DNA from 2 places in the Citrifermentans bemidjiense Bem genome. Region 2 is predicted to be linked to the other one. Evidence: riboswitches for the same ligand, from Rfam matches in the RefSeq annotation. Region 2 holds a riboswitch; the other holds the start of a gene.
What was found. Region 2 has a riboswitch for magnesium ahead of GBEM_RS16155 (magnesium transporter). Riboswitches for the same ligand answer to the same signal wherever they lie in the genome.

Region 1 (4,402 bases), 1.4 Mb from region 2:
ACTTTATTGTCTGTCGCTTCCATCCTTCTTCTCCTCTAGCCGAGCCGGTAGCGGGTCTGGCTGACGGTGAACAGCCGCTCCCAGAAAAACCGGTTCAGTACCAAGACGTAAATACTCATGACTGCTATGCCCAGGGCGATGCGGGGGTAATCCCCTTTCTCGGTCCAGATGGCGATGTACGACCCGAGACCGGTTGCGGTAAGGGTCGTATTCCCCCAGGTGACGATCTCGGCGACGATGCTGGCGTTCCAGGTCCCCCCTGCAGCGGTGACGAGCCCGGTGACAAGCGATGGGAAAATGCCGGGGAGAAGCAGCGTTTTCCAAAGCTTCCACCCGGAGACGCCGAAGTTGCGGGCCGCCTCGCGCAGGTCGGTAGGGATGGCCGAGGCGCCGCCGATCACGTTGAAAAGGATGTACCACTGAGTCCCCAGGATCATCAGCGGGGCGGTCCAGATCTCCGGTGAGAGGTGGTAGTGGACCATGAAGAAGACCGCCACCGGGAAGAAAAGGTTCGCGGGGAACGCGGCCAGAAACTGCGCCAGGGGCTGGACTCTCGTCGCCCATTTCGGGTTGAGCCCGATATACACCCCGATGGGTACCCAGATCAGGCTGGCGATGATCAAAAGCACCGTGACCCGAACCAGGGTCAGGAAGCCGAGATAGAAGACCTTCCAAATTTCGGCGCCGTCTACCTCTCCCCCGACGAACTGGACCAAAAGCCACGCGCCCCCGGCGACGCCAATGGCTAGAAGCGCGTTCCAGGCAATTTCCTGCGCCTTGGGGATCGTGGCCTGCGTTGCGTCACGGAAGCTCGCGCGCTGCTTTCTCCTGGGGAGCAGGTCGGTGAGCCGGATCCACCGGTTGACCAGGAAACGTCCGGCGGCGCGCAGGAGCCTCGCGCGCTGGAACAGGGTCAGCACCCAGGAGCCGCTTCCCTCGCCGCTTTCGGTCGTTTCGAACTTGAACTTGTCGGCCCAGGCCACCATGGGGCGAAAGAGCAGCTGGTCGTAGACGAGGATCACCAGCAGCATGGTCAAAAGCGCCCAGCCGATGGCGGAGAGGCTGCGGTAGTGGATGGCCTGCGCCACGTAGGAGCCTATCCCGGGGAGGGTTACCGAAGTCTTCCCCACCGTGATCGCCTCCGACGCCACCACGAAGAACCATCCCCCCGAGACCGACATCATCATGTTCCAGATCAAGGGGGGCATGGCGAAGGGGGCATCCAGCTTCCAGAAGCGCTGCCAGGGAGAGAGCCCGAAGAGGACCGAGGCCTCGCTCAGGTCGGAGGGGATGGTCTTTAGCGACTGGTAAAAGCTGAAGGCCATGTTCCAGGCCTGGGAGGTGAAGATGGCGAAGATGGCGGCGCACTCCACCCCGAGAAGTTTTCCAGGGAACATGGCGATGAAGCCGGTGACGGTGACCGAGAGAAAGCCGAGGATGGGGACCGACTGGAGTATGTTCAAAAGCGGAACGAGTATCCGCTCGGCGCGGCGGCTCTTCGCCGCGAGCGTTCCGTAGCTGAAGGTGAAAAGGAGCGAAAACGCCAGTGCCGCCGCCATGCGCAAGACGGTGCGCAGCGCGTACTCGGGGAGGTTAACGGGGTCGAGCGAAAGGGGGATCTGCTCACCCGGCATATAGGGTATCCCCATCTCGCGGCTGCCCCAGGCAAAGAGCGTGACGAGCCCCATGACCATGAGAAAGGCGGCCAGGTCCCAAAAGTTGGGAGCGGCTCTTCCTGTTGTTTTACTGAACGGTGTCGACCGGTTGGCCATCCTGCTTCCTCCGTGCTGCCGGATACTCTACCCCTTTTGCGTAAAGGCGCAGCTATCCGGACGCGGGTCGTCCTGGCCTCATGCCGGAGCACGCGCGGACAGACCCCTACTGCCGATGCGCTCAAGCATCGCACAGTGAGAATGATTAATTGACGGAAGTCGGGAAACAGGTCCCTGGACTCCTCGCTTCGGCTGTTCCCCGCGGCGCGGCAGGAGAACCGGAAGCAGGCCCAGGTTAGGGGGGAAGCTTCGGAAAGGCTACTGCCGGAACTGCGGGATGAGTAAGTGATAGTCGCTACTATGACTGTCCAATGTGAAAAACCACCACCTTTTTTGTCGTGATATGAAAAAGCAAAAGGCCATGGGGGACCATGGCCTTATTTCTGGCGCGGATTCCCCTCTCGTAGGTTTTCGGCAGTGCGCAACGTAGGTCCCGGGGGACCAGCTACCTTGGGTCAAGCCTTAAGCCGGCAAGACCTGGTCTACCCGTTGGCGTCTTTCGACGTTTCCGGGCAGTAGCCTGTGTTTGAGCAAACGCCTCATCGTAACGAGGAACCCGTCCTGTTTATACCGACCCTCGCGGAATGTCAACTAAAGGATTTTTATCAGTATCGCGGTGGCGCCGAGGATGAGCAGCCGGTGCCGGAGCAGCGCCGCCGGCGGGAGCCCGTCCAGGCGCTGCAGCCGGGCCAGCACCACCCAGGAAAAGAGCGCCGCCAAAAGGATAATCGGGTAGATGAGCAGGCGCAGCGTCCCAAGTTCCGGGGTGAGCGCCGTGGCATCGAGGAAATTTTCCGCTCCCAGGGCCGAAACGGCGAGCGGGACCAGCCTGGCGCCCCCCTCCACCAGCGGACGGAAGAAGATCAGGAATAGACCCGCGGCGGCGAGAGGGAGGTAGGCGAGCCCGCTGCTGGTGAAGACGGAACGCCAGCGGGCGCCGCGCACAGCCACCGAAGCGATGAGGGCAAGGAAGGTGAACCCGGCGACGAGGCAAAGCGCCAGCAGGTAGTCCTCCAGGGTCCAGAGGGTGCGCGGGAAGAGTTCCGGTTGCCGCCCGGCCAAAAGCGGGGTCCCCTTGGCGGCGATCACCGCGCCCAGCAGGGTGACGCTGAAAAACGCCTCCCTGAAGCCGCGCCGGGCCTTGTTGAACACGCCGCAGGTCGGGTTCCTCAGGTCGAGCTGCATCGAGTGGTGCGGACAGTTGCGGACGCAGTTGAGACAGAGGACGCAGTGGTCGGAGCTGTCGACGCCGGAGGGGTGCAGCCCCATGGGGCAGGCCTTCTCCTTGATGCAGTCGTCCACCCGGCACCTGCTCAGGCAGACGTTGTGGTTGCTGTGCATCTCCAGCGGCGAGATGCGCGATACGAGGCTCACGATGCGCCCCAGCGGGCAGAGGAACTTGCACCAGCCGCGACGGCCGATCACCAGGTCGGCGCTCACCGTCGCCGTCAGCATGCCGCTCAGCAACAGCCCCGTGGCCGCTGCGTGGGAGAACATCCCGGTCGCCTGCTCCATCAGGAGGATCAGCACCAGTGCGGCGAAACTGAGCGACGGCCCGAAACTGCGCAGCCACGGTGCCGGGTCGCGCACCACACGGCTGGTGACCCCAAGCCGTTCGCCGATCGCTTCCATCGGACAGAAGCTGCACCAGCCGCGGGCGAAGAGGAAAGCGGTGAGTATCAGCGCGGGCCATCCCAGGGTCCAGGCCGCAAGGTTCGCCGCGTTGTCCGAAGCGGGGCCGAGCAGGGTGTACAGGGTGATCAGCAGGAACGCCGGTACGGTCAGCCAGCGCAGCACCTTCGGGAAACGCGGGTTCCAGGCGAGCCGCTCCAGGGAGGGAAGCGTCAAGAGGTTGAAGCGGCCGTCCTCGAAGGGGTGCCCCTGGAGGGAGATGTGCTCGGGCTGAATCTCCGTGTCGCTGCAGACCACCACGGCGCGGCTCACGACCTGGTACAGTTCGGTGGCGTTGAGGGGCCAGTCGTGGTCTACCAGGCGGTTCAGGGCGTCTTGGGAGAGCCGGCGCACGTTGCGGTTGTGCTTGGCGTTGAGAGAGGCGAGGAGGCTCTTCGCGATGACGGGGATGTCCTTCTTGCGCTCGCGCAGCGGGGCTAACTCCACGGTTTCGCCGCAGAGCTTTCGGTACAGCTCTCCGTTGAACTTGCCGCTGTCGATCAGGGGCTCCAGGGCCTTGCCGCTGGTGGCTATGATCCTCACCCGGGCGCTGCGTAGTTTGGTCTCGCCCCTTCTGGTGAAGTGCCCGGTGTCGAGGAAATCGACCAGCTCCTCCTGCACCGCAAGGGCCAGGCAGTCGACGTTGCGCAGGATCATGTCGCCCCCTGCGGCAAGCTCGATCATCCCCCTTCTCACCCGCCGCGCATAGACCGCCCCCTGCGAAGCATGGCCGAAAAGCGCCGCCTCCTGGGCGAGACCTAGCAGCACACCCCTTTGGGAGGCGCCCTCGGCTGGCTCGTTTTCCTCTTCCAGTACCGGCGGGGGGGAGGCGCAGTCCAGGAAAAGGACGGGGCGGTCGGCTTCGCTGTGGAAGTGGATCAGCCGGGCGGCGAGATCCTTCCAGGTGCCGGGCTCGCCCAGGATGAGGACGTGGCTGCGGGTGCCGCCCAGCTGCTGCA
Region 2 (4,402 bases):
AATCCAGATGTTCTTTGCCCTTGCGGCCAGACGCATATCGTTGTGAACCTGGCATACGTCGCCTTTCACGAACCTGATATCTGCACCTTCAATTGCCGAGAGTGCGCGACTGGTAAATACCCATACAGGCTGGGTGTACGGCCAAGGAGAACCGGTCTCGGCAGCGACCTTGGCTGCATTGCGGACCATCCACTCGTAGGTGGCCGATCCCATTGCCAGTGCGCCAACCTCAGCAACGAATTCCGGGTAGCTGGACTCCTCCAGGTTCCCAAGAGAAAAGAGCCACTCCAACGAGTCGTCCTCTGTCGCGATAAATCCATCCAGACTCGATGCGGTGTAGTACTGGGTCTTCATAACTTCCATCACCTCTCGTGCCGGCTCTCATCGTCGCCGCCCTTAACCCCACTTCGGACCCTACATCACGTTCATAGATTAATTTTATGTCATTGAAGTTGCAACCAGTGCCAGGGTCAGAACGACCATAACCAATACTGTAGCCCAGGATATGACGTTGTAGAATTTCGAGTTGGTATATTCTCCCATCAGGCTCTTGCTGTTTATGAGAATCAGCATGAATATCAGAACGAACGGCAACATCACGCCGTTAACCACCTGAGAGATGAGCATGATGGCCACTAATGGGGCGTTTGGGAACAGAATGATCAGGGCACCGATAGCGATTAGTCCAGTGTAAAGCCACATGAATTGCGGTGCTGTCTTGAAATTATGGTCAATGCCGGATTCCCACCCCATCCCTTCGCAAACATAATAGGCAGTAGCAAGCGGCAGAATTGAGGCGGCAAACAGAGAGGCATTTGCCAGACCGATGGCAAACATCACCGATGCATATTTCCCAGCCAGCGGTTCAAGGGCTTTTGCCGCATCAGCAGCATCATTGATGGTTATGCCGTGGGCATAGAGGGTTGCACCACAGGCGACAATGATGAAAAACGCCACCACATCAGTGATAATGCAGCCGACTACGACATCGAGACGACTTGCTTTGTACTGCTCTATCTTGATGTTCTTTTCCACCACTGCCGATTGCAGATAGAACTGCATCCATGGCGCAATAGTTGTTCCAACCACCCCGATAATCATCATCAGATAGGACGGTTTCATGGAGAAGGTCGGCTTGACTGTTTCCGTCAACACCTGTGCCCATGGTGGAGCAGCCAGAACTGCCGAAACGATGTAGGTGACAAAGATGGTACAGGAGAAGAGGAATATCTTCTCTACAATCCTGTAGGTACCTTTCACTACCAGCCACCAGACCAAGAAAGCACCTATCGGCACTGAGATGTACTTGCTGACCCCGAATATCTCCATGCTTGCCGCCCATCCGGCAAACTCCGCAACCGTATTCCCCAAATCAGCAAGCAGCAGGCAAATCATCAGATAAAAGGTGGTCTTTACGCCGAACCGCTCCCGTATCAGGTCGGCAAGGGTCTTACCCGTAACCACTCCCATTCGGGCAACCATCTCCTGAACAACCACCAGGGCAACGGTAATCGGAATCAACGTCCAGAGCAGCGAATAGCCGAACTGCGCCCCGGCAACAGAATAAGTAGTAATCCCGCCTGCATCATTATCTACGTTTGCCGTGATTATCCCCGGCCCGAGTACTGCGAGAAACATCAGGATGTTTTTTTTGTTGAGCTTCATATCTATTCTCCATTCCTATGCCTGAAATACGGTCTTGCCTTTTATTCGCAAGTTGCCACTCTTACGAGGGGTACCGTCTCCGCTTCAGGGCATAGGGGAGAAACAGCTCAACTACATCGTCTATGGTAATAATACCAGCCATCGTCCTGTCATCCTCAAGTACCGGAACGGCAACAAGGTTGTATTTAGCCAGCAACTCCAGCACATCTTCCGGCTCGGCATCGACAGTGACCGTCTTGAGCTGTTCGGTCATAAGTTCGGATACTGGAAGGTCGGGATTGCTGATAAGCAGGTCTCTGAAGTTTACAACTCCGACCAGTTTTTCTTGGGCATCGAGAACGTAGGCATAATAAAGCATTTCAATTTCTTCCGCCTGCCGCCGCAATTCTTCCATAGCCTGTGCCACGGTGGTTTCAGCGGATATGGCAATGAACTCGCTGGTCATGAGACCGCCAGCCGTATCGTCCTCATGCTCCATCAGTTCCTGGATTTCATCTGCCTCTTCCTTGTCCATCAATCCCAGCAGTTCCTGCGCCATCTCTTCCGGCAAGTCGCCCAGCACATCGGCAGCTTCATCAGGCGGCATCTCTTCGAGGATGTCAGAAGCCTGTTCACTGTCCAATTGGCTGATTATCTGGGTGCGAAGTTCCGGCTCCAGTTCATGAATGGCTTCCCCTGCTGTTTCATAGTCAAGATTGTTCAGCAGGTTTTGAATGGACGCTCTCGGGATAGAAGATATGATACCGGCGATGTCAGCCGGATGCATTTCCGCCAACTGCTCACGGGCCTTGGAGAGGGTGAGTCCGGCAGTGTTTATTTCCAGAGCATTGACAAACTGCCAGCCGATTTCCTTCTGCGGAATCTCTTTCTGCACAAGAGACCAGACCTTCTCGTAACCAAGCCTTCTCAAAAGACCTCTGAAACCTATATCGACCGAGAAGATGCATAACATTTTCCCGTATGGTGCAAGTTTCACGTCATTAACCCTGACGACCTTGGCACCATTCACATCCACTATCTGCTTGTCGAGTACATCACGGGCCAAAAGAATCGCGTCGGATTGCCGTTCATAGAGGGGCATCTTTTCAATTGCTCCGGCAATTGATACGACAATCGGGTTGAACAGGAGTACCGAGTGCCAGGAAGCAATATGGATTTTCTTCCCCTTTTTTATCAGGAGTCCGGTAACGACCGGCAGCCCTTCACCAGGAACAATGGCAATATCCCATAATTTCCCGACCGACTTACCAGCCGGGTTGATGACCTGCTTGTTCAGCACTGAGCTGACATACAACTCCGTTGTAATCTGCATGCGACACCCCGATACACAGACCAAAGCCCGTGCGAATCTAATCAAGACCATACCAAAATCCACGCGCATGCAGGAGCATGCCCTGGAAAAAGGACAGCGATGAATTGTGTGTAATGGAGGGAATGGCAGAGGTTGCCTGATATTCCCCGTTATGGCCAACGTTCGCGTGTCAGCAAAGGCCATAACAGAGCGGAGGTGTATGGATTAATGCCGGAACGAACGATATTGATTGCCTAAGATACAACTATGACTGCCCAATTGAGATAACCATCACCTTTCGTTTCGGCATGGGTACAACGAAAAAAGGCCACGGGGAACCGTGGCCTGGATACATATCATGCCGTGGTTCCCCACTCGTAGGTTTTCAGCAGTGCACAACGTAGGTCAGGAAGAACCAGCTACCTTAGGTCAAGCCTTAATCCGGCAAGCCCTGGTCTACCCATTGGCGTCTTTCGACGTTTTTGGGCAGTAGCCTCTGTTTGTGCAAACGCCTCATGCTAACGAGGAACAGTTTTAGATACTTCCGACAGCATTTAATGTCAATGTTTTTGAAAGCTGTGGAAATTATAACTTGTTTAACACATCTGAACATCTGTGACATCGACTCTACCTGCCTTTCATCCTCTCGGAACGCCATGCCCTCCCCTGCTCGGTCAGCCGGTATTTCTGAAGTCGACTATTCGGCTTGTCAGGTATGGTCATCTCGATCCAGCCATCCGCCAATGCGGGCACTAGATAAAGTTGACGGAAGGATTCCCTGTGCTTCAGCCCTAGCGCGTTTTGAATGCTATCACGAGACATTTCTCCAACGAGTACCTCAAGCAAGCGTGCTATCTGCGGTGTGACTTGCGCGGTGACTTGGGGGGTCTGAGATTCGGCGATGGCCTGTTGCACCATTCCCAGCATAAACTCGACAAAGACTGCCGAATCGCCTTGCTTCGTGCTCTCACTCAGTGCGGCGTAATACTCCTGTTGGTGTTGGTGAACCAGGCTTTCAACGGGTATTTCTGCGAAGACAGGGTTCCATCTGGAAAGGATGAGGGGGCGAGGGAGCAGAGCCGCCAGGATTCCGGCCTGCTTTGCGTGCGGCTTGTTGGCTGTTACCCAGAGAGTCCTGTTGATATCATCAATCATGCCGTAGCCTTACCCAATAAGATCGCCCCAATTTACCCAAGACAAAGGCAACGGTCAATTTATCTAATGAAGTCAGTGAGAATTGGGCGTGTACGGGTCGAATCGGTCCCATTTTTTTTAAATATGTCGTTTTCCAATTCAAATATGTCATATTTTTTCCAAATGTGTCATTTTTGGGTCCAAATACGTCACATTTTTTTCAAATGCGTCATTTTTGAATTCAAATACGTCACATTCTTTCTAAATGTGACGTATTTGAATTCAAATCCGTCATTTTCTGGTTCGAATATG

Region 1: linked by a shared signal. The riboswitch ahead of GBEM_RS02125 (ABC transporter permease) and the one ahead of GBEM_RS16155 (magnesium transporter) in region 2 are both predicted to bind magnesium.

What each region holds. Positions count from the first base shown of each region.
Region 1 is NC_011146.1:509,433-513,834, forward strand. Features, by position in the region: gene GBEM_RS02120 (ABC transporter ATP-binding protein) at 1-23, opposite strand, end outside; gene GBEM_RS02125 (ABC transporter permease) at 36-1,772, opposite strand; M-box (ykoK) riboswitch at 2,162-2,331, opposite strand; gene GBEM_RS02130 (sigma 54-interacting transcriptional regulator) at 2,364-4,402, opposite strand, start outside.
Region 2 is NC_011146.1:3,729,122-3,733,523, forward strand. Features, by position in the region: gene GBEM_RS16145 (dihydrofolate reductase family protein) at 1-363, opposite strand, end outside; gene GBEM_RS16150 (Nramp family divalent metal transporter) at 439-1,665, opposite strand; gene GBEM_RS16155 (magnesium transporter) at 1,727-2,977, opposite strand; M-box (ykoK) riboswitch at 3,320-3,489, opposite strand; gene GBEM_RS16165 (Fic family protein) at 3,584-4,111, opposite strand.